4 regions of the Sporacetigenium sp. TC11 genome follow, and region 3 is predicted to be linked to each of the others. Evidence: riboswitches for the same ligand, from Rfam matches in the RefSeq annotation. Region 3 holds a riboswitch; each other region holds the start of a gene.
What was found. A riboswitch is a leader RNA that binds a small molecule or an ion and turns the genes downstream of it on or off. The one in region 3 is predicted to bind lysine.
Positions count from the first base shown of each region.

Region 1: it holds a riboswitch for lysine, as region 3 does, so the genes downstream of both, ACUSRV_RS12150 (acyl-CoA dehydrogenase) here and lysA (diaminopimelate decarboxylase) in region 3, are expected to answer to the same signal.
Region 2: it holds a riboswitch for lysine, as region 3 does, so the genes downstream of both, dapG (aspartate kinase) here and lysA (diaminopimelate decarboxylase) in region 3, are expected to answer to the same signal.
Region 4: it holds a riboswitch for lysine, as region 3 does, so the genes downstream of both, ACUSRV_RS05650 (aspartate-semialdehyde dehydrogenase) here and lysA (diaminopimelate decarboxylase) in region 3, are expected to answer to the same signal.

Region 1 is NZ_JBYVNY010000008.1:79,833-83,039, reverse strand. Features, by position in the region: gene ACUSRV_RS12155 (hypothetical protein) at 1-331, shown strand, start outside; lysine riboswitch at 461-639, shown strand; lysine riboswitch at 838-1,016, shown strand; gene ACUSRV_RS12150 (acyl-CoA dehydrogenase) at 1,143-2,282, shown strand; gene ACUSRV_RS12145 (electron transfer flavoprotein subunit beta) at 2,299-3,081, shown strand; gene ACUSRV_RS12140 (electron transfer flavoprotein subunit alpha/FixB family protein) at 3,100-3,207, shown strand, end outside.
Region 2 is NZ_JBYVNY010000001.1:424,976-428,182, reverse strand. Features, by position in the region: gene plsY (glycerol-3-phosphate 1-O-acyltransferase PlsY) at 1-476, shown strand, start outside; gene ACUSRV_RS02090 (NAD(P)H-dependent glycerol-3-phosphate dehydrogenase) at 499-1,521, shown strand; lysine riboswitch at 1,578-1,757, shown strand; gene dapG (aspartate kinase) at 1,865-3,076, shown strand.
Region 3 is NZ_JBYVNY010000002.1:345,263-348,469, reverse strand. Features, by position in the region: gene ACUSRV_RS04660 (AAA family ATPase) at 1-220, opposite strand, end outside; gene ACUSRV_RS04655 (hypothetical protein) at 404-634, shown strand; gene lysA (diaminopimelate decarboxylase) at 679-2,001, opposite strand; lysine riboswitch at 2,142-2,316, opposite strand; gene ACUSRV_RS04645 (sensor histidine kinase) at 2,374-3,207, opposite strand, start outside.
Region 4 is NZ_JBYVNY010000002.1:540,433-543,639, forward strand. Features, by position in the region: gene dapA (4-hydroxy-tetrahydrodipicolinate synthase) at 1-569, opposite strand, end outside; gene ACUSRV_RS05650 (aspartate-semialdehyde dehydrogenase) at 584-1,582, opposite strand; lysine riboswitch at 1,711-1,862, opposite strand; gene ACUSRV_RS05655 (flavodoxin family protein) at 1,972-2,535, opposite strand; gene ACUSRV_RS05660 (MarR family winged helix-turn-helix transcriptional regulator) at 2,547-2,996, opposite strand; gene ACUSRV_RS05665 (DUF1328 domain-containing protein) at 3,180-3,207, opposite strand, start outside.

The DNA of each region.
Region 1 (3,207 bases), on a different contig from region 3:
TGAATATGAAGTTATAGACGATGAAACTATAGCAGTAATATTAAAAGATAAATACGGTAAGCCTCAAGCAAAAGCTTTAATATCATCTGAAGACTTAGATGAATTAGTAAACGACAATTATACATGGGTTTATCATAAGGGTTATAGACAAGCTCAAGTTATAGCTCATACTCCAAATGGTAAAATTCGCATGGAAGATGTTATAATGAAGCCAGGTGAAGAAGAAAGAGTTCATCATATAAACCTAAATCCATTGGATAACAGAAAAAAGAATTTAGAAAATAAAATAATTGAAAATGAAAATTCAGAAAGTGAAAATGAAGTTGAATAATTAAAAATATTTTCTGAAAATTTCGATTAAAAATTCAAAAATACAATTGACAATATATGGATTAAAATATATAATGAAAACAAGAAATAGTATGAAAGTTATAAACAAGATTAAAAAAGTAAAAATTTTAACATAAATAGAGGTGCAGGGGGAAGGGTAGCTTTTAGATGTTAAGGATAAGAACATCCGATACTGAAAGTGAATGGTTTCTTTGCCGAAAGAATATATTTGTTCTTGAGTATGTTCTTGGGTATAGAGCAGAAGTGCCCTATAACTGCCATAGATTGTTATGGAGAGCTATTTATGTAGTGAAAAGAAAAATTTTCATTGCATAAATAGCTTTTTTTATGCATATATATTTGTATAAGTACGAGCTAATTAATTTTTAATCGATTTCCAAAAATTTACATAAAAAGCCAAAAATGGGATTGACAATAATTAGTCAAAGATATACAATCAAATCAAGAATATTATAAACATTATAAATAAAGGCAAAATTAAAAATTGGCATAAATAGAGGTGCAAGGAAAAGGGTAACTTTTAGATGTTAAGGATAAGAACGTCCGATACTAAAAGCGAATGGTTTCTTTGCCGAAAGAATATATTTGTTCTTAAGTATGTTCTTGGGTATAGAGCAGAAATGCCCTATAACTGCCATAAGATATTATGGAGAGCTATTTATGTAGTGAAAAGAAGGATTTTCATTACATTTATAGCTTTTTTCTATTGTAGAAAAAAGCACTGAAAATCTTTCAGTGCCTTTTATTTATAAACATTAATAATAGAAGACAATAAAAAAGGGGGAATAACAATGGAATTTTGTTTTTCAAAAGAGCATAATATGCTCCAAAAAATGTATAAGGAATTTGCAGATAAAGAGGTAAAGCCTTTTGCCCATGAGGTAGATGAAAAGGAAGAATTTCCTATAAAAACTGTTAAAAAATTAGCAAAGTATGGCTTTATGGGAATACCTTTTCCTAAGGAATATGGAGGTCAAGGTGCAGATAATTTAGCTTATGCTATGGCGGTAGAAGAATTATCTAAGGTTTGTGGAACTACTGGGGTAATAGTTTCTGCTCATACTTCATTATGTGCAGCACCTATTTATGAATTTGGAACAGAGGCTCAAAAACAAAAATATTTAACTCCGCTAGCAAAGGGAGAAAAATTAGGGGCATTTGGATTAACTGAACCTAATGCAGGAACTGATGCTGCTGGTCAACAAACTATAGCAGTTTTAGATGGAGATGAATACATAATAAATGGTTCTAAGATATTTATAACTAATGCAGGATATGCAGATACTTACATAGTTATGGCAATGACAGATAAAAGTAAAGGGACAAAGGGTATATCAGCATTCATAGTTGAAAAAGGAACTGAAGGATTTAGCATAGGAAAACAAGAGCACAAACTTGGAATAAAGGGTTCTGCAACTTGTGAACTTATATTTGAAAACTGTAGAATTCCAAAAGAAAACTTACTTGGAAAAGAAGGTAAGGGATTTGGTATTGCTATGAAAACACTAGACGGTGGACGTATAGGAATAGCAGCTCAAGCATTAGGTATAGCTCAAGGAGCAATAGATGAAACTGTTTCTTATGTAAAAGAAAGAAGACAATTTGGAAAACCTATATCATATTTCCAAAATACGCAATTCCAGGTTGCAGATATGAGTACAAAAACTGAAGCAGCAAGAATGCTTGTTTACAAGGCTGCTAAGACTAAAGACCTAGGGGTAACTTTCTCTAAAGAAGCTGCAATGGCAAAATTATATGCTTCAGAAACAGCAATGGAAGTTACAACAAAGGCAGTACAGTTACATGGTGGATACGGATATACAAGAGAATATCCAGTAGAGAGAATGATGAGAGATGCAAAGATAACAGAAATATATGAAGGAACTTCAGAAGTTCAAAGAATGGTTATAGCGGCTAACGTACTTAAATAAACAGGGGGGATTAAACATGAATATAGTTGTTTGTATAAAACAAGTACCAGATACTACAGAAGTTAGACTTGATCCTAAAACAGGAACATTAATAAGAGATGGGATACCAAGTATTATAAATCCAGATGATAAGAGTGGACTTGAAGCAGCTCTAAGATTAAAAGATGAAATTGGAGCAAATATTACAGTAATTACAATGGGGCCACCACAAGCTGAAGAAGCATTAAGAGAAGCATTTGCAATGGGTGTAGATAGAGCAATACTTTTAACTGATAGAGCATTTGCAGGTGCAGATACATGGGCTACATCAAGTACAATAGCAGGAGCACTTAAAAAATTAGATTACGATTTAATAATAGCTGGAAGACAGGCAATAGATGGAGATACAGCACAAGTTGGACCTCAAATAGCAGAACATTTACAAATACCTCATGTAAGTTATGTTGAGGATTTAGATATATATGAAAAAGATATTATATTAAAAAGAGTATTTGAAGATGGATATCACAAAATAAAGGTTAAAACTCCATGTCTTATAACTACATTAAAGGAAATGAATGAACCTAGATACATGAGTGTAGGGGGCATATTTGATGCTTATAGAGAAAAGCAAGTAGAGATATGGACTGTAAATGATATAGAAGTTGACATGGCAAATATGGGTCTTAAAGGTTCTCCTACTAAAGTTAAAAAATCATTTACTAAGGGAGCAAAGAGTGCTGGAAAAGTATTTGAAGTAGATGCAAAAGAGGGAGCAAAAATAATAGTTGAAAAACTAAAGGAAAAATACATTATATAACTTAGGGGGGATCTTAATATGAGTATTTCAGAATATAAAGGTGTTTGGGTTTTCGTAGAGCAAAGAGGTAAAAAAGTTCAAAATGTATCAATAGAACTTTTAGGAAAAGGAAGAGAGATAGCAGAT
Region 2 (3,207 bases), on a different contig from region 3:
CACTTGGGAAAAAAGCTGCTGCTATAGCCTTTATTGGAGATATACTAAAGGGAAGTATAGCAGTGGTTATAGGACGCTATTTAGCAGGTAGGTATGGACTACAGCCTTTAGATGGAGCTTATGTAGGTGCTGTATTTGTTGTTCTAGGACATAACTGGCCAGCACTTCTTGGATTTAGAGGTGGAAAGGGAGTTGCAACATCTCTTGGTACTATGCTTGCAATATATCCTATTTATGCTTTAATTTGTTTAGCTATAAGTATTTTGATTATGTATAGATCAAAATACGTGTCATTAGGTTCAATACTAGGGATTACATGTTTTCCTGTAGCGATGGTTATTATAGGAAACAATAAAGCTGCTATAGTTGGATTTATACTTACAGCAATTGCTTTATACACCCATAGAGAAAATATAAAAAGACTTAAAAATGGTACAGAAAGAAAATTAGGGGAAAAGAAAAATATTTCTAAATAAATTATTTAGGTAGGTGTTAATAATGGAAAAAATGTGTGTATTGGGTTCTGGAAGTTGGGGGACTGCCCTTGCACTTGTTCTAGGTAAAAAAGGATATAATGTATCTCTTTGGACTTTAAGTGAAGAACAATGTGATAAAATAAATACAACTAGAGAAAATATAGATTATCTTCCAGGTGTTGTAATACCTAGTAATATAAATGTTACTACTGATATAAAAGAGGCTATAAAAGATAGTGTATTAGTAGTTCTTGCTGTGCCATCTCAAGCTGTAAGATCTGTATGCCAAAACATAAAAGGAATAATAAATGACAATCAAGTTTTGGTTGATGTAGCTAAGGGACTTGAAAAAGGAACAGGGCTTAGAATGTCTGAAGTTGTTAAAGAAGAACTTCCAAATAATAAATATGTTGTATTATCAGGACCTTCACATGCAGAAGAAGTTGGAAAAGACATACCTACTACAGTAGTTGCAGCATCACATAACATAAAAGATGCAGAACTTGTACAAGATGCATTTATGACTCCAAAATTTAGAGTTTATACAAATCCTGATGTCATTGGAGTAGAACTTGGTGGAGCATTAAAAAACATAATAGCATTTGGAGCAGGTGTATGTGATGGATTAGGATATGGTGACAATACAAAAGCTGCTCTTATGACTAGAGGAATAAGAGAAGTAGCTAGGCTAGGTGTAGCTATGGGAGCTGAGCCTAATACATTTTCTGGATTGTCTGGTATAGGTGATTTAATAGTTACATGTACTAGTATGCATAGTAGAAATAGAAGAGCTGGAATTCTTATAGGACAAGGAAAGAGTTTGGAAGAAACTTTGGCGACAGTAAAAATGGTAGTAGAAGGTATAACTGCTACTGAGGTAGCTTATGATGTATCTAAGAAGCTTAATATAGATATGCCTATAACTAATGCAATATATTCTGTACTTCATGACGGAGTAAATGCAAATGAAGCTGTTATAGGACTTATGATGAGAAATAAAACACATGAAATGGAAGAAATAGTTAATGATAGACTAGGCTTTTAATAGCCTAGTTTTTATGTTATAATAATTTTTAAATAAAAATTTAATAATAAATAAGAGAATAAGATAGAGGTCGCGTTTTCAAATAGTACTACTGTGGAGCTAAGCACGATGATATAGTGGGAAAGGTGCCAACGCCGAAATGTATAAATGATGCTTTAAGTTTATATGTTGGGGTTGTATATAATATATACAAAACTGTCACGAATATATAATATTTGTGGGGAGCTGTCTTAAGTTTTTAGATACTTATTTTTGTTTTGAATTAGTATTTCTAGAGCTTAAAGATAGTTATTTTTATCTTTAAGCTCTTTTTTATTTATAAGACATCGAGGAGGATATATAAATGAATATAATAGTGCAAAAATTTGGTGGAACATCAGTACAATCTCAGGAAAGAATGAATATGGTAAGTGATATAATACAAAATTATAAAAATGATGGATACGATGTAGTTATAGTTGTATCAGCAATGGGAAGAAAAGGTGATCCATATGCAACTGATACTTTAGTTGGATTATGCCAAAACGTGAATGAAGATTTACCAAAAAGAGAATTAGATATGATAATGCATTGCGGAGAAGTTATATCTGGATCTATATTTGTTAACTTATTAAACAGCAAAGGAATAGATGCAGTATTTTTAACAGGAGGACAAGCTGGAATAATAACAAATGGAGTATATGGAGATAGCAGAATAATAGACATAAGACCAGATAGAATATATAAAGAACTTTCAGAAGGGAAAGTCGTTGTAGTTGCAGGATTTCAAGGTATAACAGAAGATGGAGAAATTACTACTTTAGGCAGAGGCGGAAGCGATACCTCTGCTGTAGCTGTAGGGAAAGCCCTAAATTGTGATGTTGTTGAGATTTATACCGATGTAGACGGTATAATGACTGCTGATCCAAGAATACAACCTTCAGCTAAAGTGTTAAAACATATAAATTACGATGAGGTATTTCAAATGGCAGATAAGGGTGCAAAGGTTATACACCCTAGAGCTGTTGATATAGCAAAAAGTGGAAATATAACTATAAAAGTAAAAAACACTATGAACTTAGAACATGAAGGTACAGTAATAAGCGGCATAAGACCTAAGTTTGAAAATTTTGTAACATATGAAGAAAGTAGCTTAGTAACTTCAATAGCTCACCAAACTGGATTTACACAAGTCATAATAAGAAAATATAAAGAAGAAGATTTTATAAGTATATTAAATGAAATGGAAAAAAATAATGTAACTATAGATATGATAAATTTCTTCATAAAAGAAAAGGCATTTATAATAGATGCTACAAATACGAAAATAGTAAATAACATATTAGAAAAATATAATATAGAGTATGAAATAACACAAAAATGTTCAAAGGTTACTATAATAGGAAGTAAAATATCTGATGTTCCAGGGGTTATGGCAAGAATTGTAATGGTATTATCTAATAATAATATAGAACTCCTTCAAACATCGGATTCTGAGATGACAATATCTTGTTTAGTAAAAGAATCTGATATGATAAAATCTGTTAATTATCTACATGATACATTTGAACTATAAATATATTTTATAGTATGGTGTATTTAATGTTACAGGCTTGCATATATATTATTATGTATTATTTGGGGGAGAAATAATTTGTACTTATTTTAAGCTTTATCATATAAAGTTGTAATAATAACATTTCCCCC
Region 3 (3,207 bases):
AACTTGATTTTTCGTTATTTTTTAATACTTCTCTTACTTTATATAATAAAATCAATCTATTTATATCATTTGGATATTCTAAAAACATTATTGATTCAAGTATACTAGTTTTTCCGCTGTTGTTTTCTCCTATTAGTATATTTATATCTTTTGTGTCTTTTAGCTCTATACTTTTTAGCTTTCTAAAATTTTCTATTTTTATATTTTTTATATGACTCAAGTTACTTCCCCCTGCATAAAATATTGTATAACAAGCCTTTTGAATTTTCAGATTTTTTACAATATTTAAAAATATTCAACTATATATAATTCTTTCTATAGTATTATATATAGTTGAATATTTTTAAATATATAACTATTTATATTTTAATTGCTAATTATTACTTTGTGGGGTGGGGATTCTATGAATAATTCTAACGCTTTTTTTAACATTATTCAGTCTTTTATAAATACTTTTGGTATGGGGTCATATATAATATTTGTATTAGGTAGTATACTCTTATTTTGTATCTATGCTGGGGAGAAAAGTATTGCTAGTAAGGACTTTGATAGAGTCTATCTAATAGCTCTTTTTGCTTTAGTTGTATTATCGTCCTTACTTGGAGTAGGATTAGATGTATATAGATCAAGTTAATAAAAAACAAAAAACCTTATTGTGGAAAAATCCACAATAAGGTTTTAAATTATTTCACTATATGCAACTTCATCTAGGTTTATTAAACACTGTGGAATAACATCCTTAGATATTAAATCTTCATAACTTTCTCTTTTTTTGATAACATAGCTATTTCCTTCACTTACTAGAACAATAGCAGGTCTTAGTGCTTTATTGTAATTACTAGCCATTGAGTCATTATATGCACCTGTATTTAATACAGCTAATATATCGTTTCTTTCTACTATAGGTAGCTCTATATCTCTTATAAGTATATCACCTGATTCACAGCATTTTCCACCTATTGTTACTATTTCTTTTTCTATAGTATTAGCCTTATTTGCAACTATTGCAGAGTATTTAGCATCATAGAGTGCAACTCTTGGATTATCGCTTAGTCCTCCATCAATTGATACATATTTTCTAACGCCTTCTATATTTTTTATACTTCCTACATTATATAATGTTATTCCAGCGCTTCCTACAAACCATCTACCTGGCTCTATTATTACACACGGTCTTTTTAAATTTCTTCTTTCAAATTCACATTCTAATTCATTCATTACTGGTTCTAAAAACTCATTTAAACCAACTTCTATATCTCCTTCAACGTATTTTATACCAAATCCTCCACCTATATTTAAGTCCTCTATTTCATAGTCATATTCATTTTTTATGTGTTCTATCCAACCTATAGCTACTCTTAAAGCTTTTAAGTGTGATTCATTTGAAAATAGTTGAGATCCTACATGAAAGTGAATACCTTTAAAATTTATATAATTTGAATATATAGCAATTTTTATAGCCTCATCTATTTGAAGTAATGGAATTCCAAACTTCGAATCTTTTTGTCCTGTACTTATATGTCTATGAGTATTAGCACTTACCTCTGGAGTAATTCTAAATAATATATTAGCCTCTTTGTTTAAATTCTTACAAATTTCTTCTAATAACTCTAACTCACTTAAGCTATCTACTACTATTCTACCTACTCCATACTTAACCGCCATAATAAGTTCTTCTTTTGACTTATTATTTCCATGGAATATTATATCCTCCATAGGGAAATTAGAACTTATAGCAATATATAATTCCCCTCCTGAAACTACGTCTAGGCCTAGACCTTCTCTTTGTACGATTTTACACATAGCTAAATTTAATAATGCTTTTGATGCATAAACAGCTCTAACATTTTCGTATTTGTTTAAAAAACTATTTCTTACTTCTCTTCCCTTTTCTCTTAATATACTATCTGAAACTACATATAGCGGTGTTTTATATTTTTTAGCTAACTCCACAGTATTACATCCATCAAAGTATAGCGTCCCATTCACTGTCTCAATCATAATTAATCCCTCCATAAATTTTGATAAGATGGAGATTCTGCAGTAACATCTTAATCTTCGTAATAAAAAAGGCCCAAGGAACATACTATCCTTAGGCCCTTAAATACTAATTCAAAAATATTGCTTATTAGCATTCACGAACTTAAGATAGCTCTCCACAAATCTCTTTGTGACAATGTTGTACATATTTTACACAACACCAACATATAAACTTAAAGCATCATTTATACATTTCGGCGTCAACACCTTTCCTATCGTTTCACTGTGCTTATCTCCACAATAGTACTATTTGGTAACGCGACCTCTATCTTTTTGTATTTATTTTTAATAAAGTTAATTATAACACAAATTATAAATTTGTAAATATATATTTTAAAATATTATAGTAAATAATACTCCTTGCTCTACATTTTTTAGTTCATAACTTACATTATTTAATTCTAATATTTTCTTAACTATATAAAGACCTAACCCGCTTCCTCCTGTGTTTCTATTTCTTGACTTCTCTAATCTATAAAAAGGTTCAAAAACCTTAGTTAGTTTTTCTTCTTCTATAGATGCTCCAGTATTTAAAACTTCTAATACTACTTTGTTTTCTCTTTCATACAATCTGATAATTACCTTTTCTTTCTCTTTTGAGTATTTCACAGCATTACTAACTACATTTGATATTGCTTTTCTAATAAGTTGTTGGTCACCCTTTATATATAAATTATCTTGTATTTTATTTACTATAGTAAGATCTTTAGATATTAAAAAGTATTCAAAGCTTTTGGATATATCGTATACCATATTTGATATATTCATATTTTGTATATTGGGTTTAAATTCTGAGTTCTCTAGTTTATATATTTCCATCATTTCATAAACTAACTTTTCCATATGCTCCATAATATCAAAAGATCTTTTTAAGTATCTATCTCTATCTTTATAAGATCCTATGTTGTGTATCATACCTTCAAGTTGCCCTTTTACAGCGGTTATAGGTGTTTTTAATTCATGGGATATAGTGGCTACAAATATTTTTCTTTGTTCTTCTAGCTCTCTTTCTCTTTCTATATCATTTCTTAGTTTTTTATTTGCTTGTGTTAATTCATTCATAGTGTTTTGTAAGTTAAATGAAAGTTCATTAAGGCTATTTGAAAGCTGGCCTAATTCATCTTGAGAATATACTTTACATTTCGTATCAAAATCAAGTTTAATCAT
Region 4 (3,207 bases), 200 kb from region 3:
ATATCGTCATTTCCTGAGTATATTGCAAAACCTTCTGGAACTAATCTTCCCATTTCAGCAACTTGTGCTATATCTCCACTAGCTTCTTTTATTGCTATTATATTTTTTATCTTAGCTAGTTCAACAAGAGTTGATGGTTGTATATTAACTCCTGTTCTACCTGGTACATTATAAGCTATTATAGGTATATTTACTGAGCTTGCAATAGCTTCAAAGTGAGCTATTACGCCCCTTTGAGTGGACTTGTTATAATATGGTGTTATTACTAAAAGACCATCAACTCCATATTCTTCCGCTTTTTGACTTAAGTGTATTGAATGAGCAGTATTATTTGAACCTGTTCCTGCTATTACAGGAATTCTTTTATTAGTTTTTTCAACTACATATTTTATTACTTGAAGTTGTTCTTCGTCACTCATTGTAGATGCTTCTCCAGTAGTGCCACAAACGATTAAAGCATCTGTATTGTTTTCTATATGATATTCTACAACTTCTCCAAGCTTTTCAAAATTTACCTTACCATCCTTAAAAGGAGTAACTAAAGCAACCCCAGATCCTTTAAATAACATAAAAATCATCCCTTCTATACTAAATTATATTTTAATAAAAGCTCAGCTATTTGAACTGTATTAGTTGCAGCACCTTTTCTTATGTTGTCAGCAACTACCCACATATTAATACCATTATCTAAACTAAAATCTCTTCTAATTCTTCCAACATATACCTCATCTTTTCCTTCAACATTCAATGCTAGTGGATACTCATTTTTATCTAGATTATCAACTACTACTACTCCTTCAGTATTTCTTAAAATGTTGAATACTTCTTCAATTTCAAATTCTTTTTCAAACTCTACATTTATAGATTCACTATGTCCATAAAATACTGGAACCCTTACTGTTGTAGCTGTTACTTTAAGATCGTAATCGTTTAATATTTTTTTAGTTTCTTCTATCATTTTCATTTCTTCTTTAGTATAGCCATTGTCCATGAATACATCTATATGAGGTATACAGTTATAAGCTATCGGATGAGGATACAGTTTATTTTCATTTCCTTTTACCCCTTCTTGTAGATCTGTAATACCTTTAACTCCAGATCCAGCAACTGCTTGATATGTTGAATACACTATTCTTTTGATTTTAAATCTATCATGCAAAGCCTTTAGTGGAACTACTGCTTGAATAGTTGAGCAGTTAGGATTAGCTATTATTCCATTGTGGTTTTTTACTTCCTCTGGGTTAACCTCAGGAACTACTAGAGGAATATCCTTATCCATTCTCCAAGCACTACTATTGTCTACAGCAATAACTCCTTTTTCTCTAGCAATAGGTGCATATTTTTTACTAATATCTCCCCCTGCTGAAAATAGAGCAATGTCGATCCCCTTATCAAATGAATTTTCATTTAGTTCTTCAATTATGTAGTCCTTACCCTTAAATTGAACAGTTTCCCCAGCGGATTTTTTTGATGCAAGTAAATATAAATTTTCTATAGGAAAATCTCTTTCTTCTAGAACTTTTAAAAATGTTCTTCCTACCATACCAGTGGCACCTACTATTGCTACATTTACTTTTTTCATACCAATCACCTCAACAAATTTTTTAAAATTACTTTTTGATATTAAAAAACAGCCATGAGCAAAAGGTTCTCATGACTGTTTTATATAAAAAAATACAATTTTATACAAAGCAAATCCCTTTTGCCCCAACATGATATAGCGCGCGTTTAGAAAACTGGGCGGTAATCTAAAAACAGTACTATGCTTATTAAACATAGTCCCAACACATAAAATTTATGCATTTCGGCGGTTGCACCTTTCCTATACAGTACTCTTTACTCCCGCGGCCTCTATATCATATTGTTTATATTATTAACTTGTTTTTCTATTATTAATAGCAATCTTAACAAGTATTACAGTAATAGTCAATAATATTTCTCAAAATAATATTAATTTATTATTTTATAATTTTAGTCTTCTATATTTTCCCCTATATTATAAGCTTTTCTAAGTAATTTATCATTATGTCTAGTAGAATCTTTTTCAAATGCCTTAGTAGATATAATAGTCTTATGTATTTCAAGTCCCATACCTTTTAAGTGCTTAGCTGTATATCTAAAATAATTTCCAAATATAAAAGAAAATGGAGCTGCTTGTGAATATACCATTATAAGCTTTTTCTTTCCAAACCTTGGAGTATGACTTACTTTATCTATTTCTGTTAAAGGGTAAAATCTATCTAATAATAACTTTGTTTGCGCTGATACTTGGCAGATATATACAGGTGAACCTATTATAATATAATCCGCATTTTTTACATCTTCATAAACTTCAGTCATATCATCTTTGATAATACAACTATTGTGTTTTCTACAATAAAGACATCCCTGACACCCTTTTATATTCATATCATTTAAATAATAAATTTTACTTTTTACATTATTTTTAGCAGACCCATTTATTACTTCTTGAACTAATGTATCTATATTTCCATTTTTTCTCGGGCTTCCTACAAAAGCCACTACATTTGCCATATATATTCCCCCTACTTCATGTCTTTATTAAAATATTCTAAGTTTGAATATACTCTCTTTAAATAAGATTCAAATTTAACTATCTCTTCATTAGTAAATCCTTTGTAATATATATTTCCCATAGTTTTTACTACTTCTTCATATTCAGAAACTATATCGTCAGACTTCTTATTAAGAGAAATCAATGTCTTTCTTTTATCCTCAGTACTTATTTCTTTATTTATATATCCACCCTCTTCTAACCTATCTAACATACTTGTAAGAGTTGATTTTCCTAGTGATAACTCATTTCCTAAATCATTTATAGCTATCTGTCCTTTTTTATTTAATACAAATAATATTTTGCCCTGAGCATTATTTATCTCTTTTACTTTTTTAGATTTTAATAACCTGGTGAACAATCTTCCAGACAAGAAGTTTATTTTACTTATTAATAACCCACCTAATCTACCTTCAGTCAATATTATCACCCTTTCTAACTTATTATATAGTACTATATAGTACCATCTTAGTCAAATTCATTTTATCTTCTAAATATAACAAATGAATCTGCAAGATTATAAATCTACAAAAAATAAAAGTACTTATGAATTTTTATACTCATAAGTACTTTTCATAACTTCATATATCAAATTATAAAACAACTAAAATAAACTACGTCCGAAAATAACT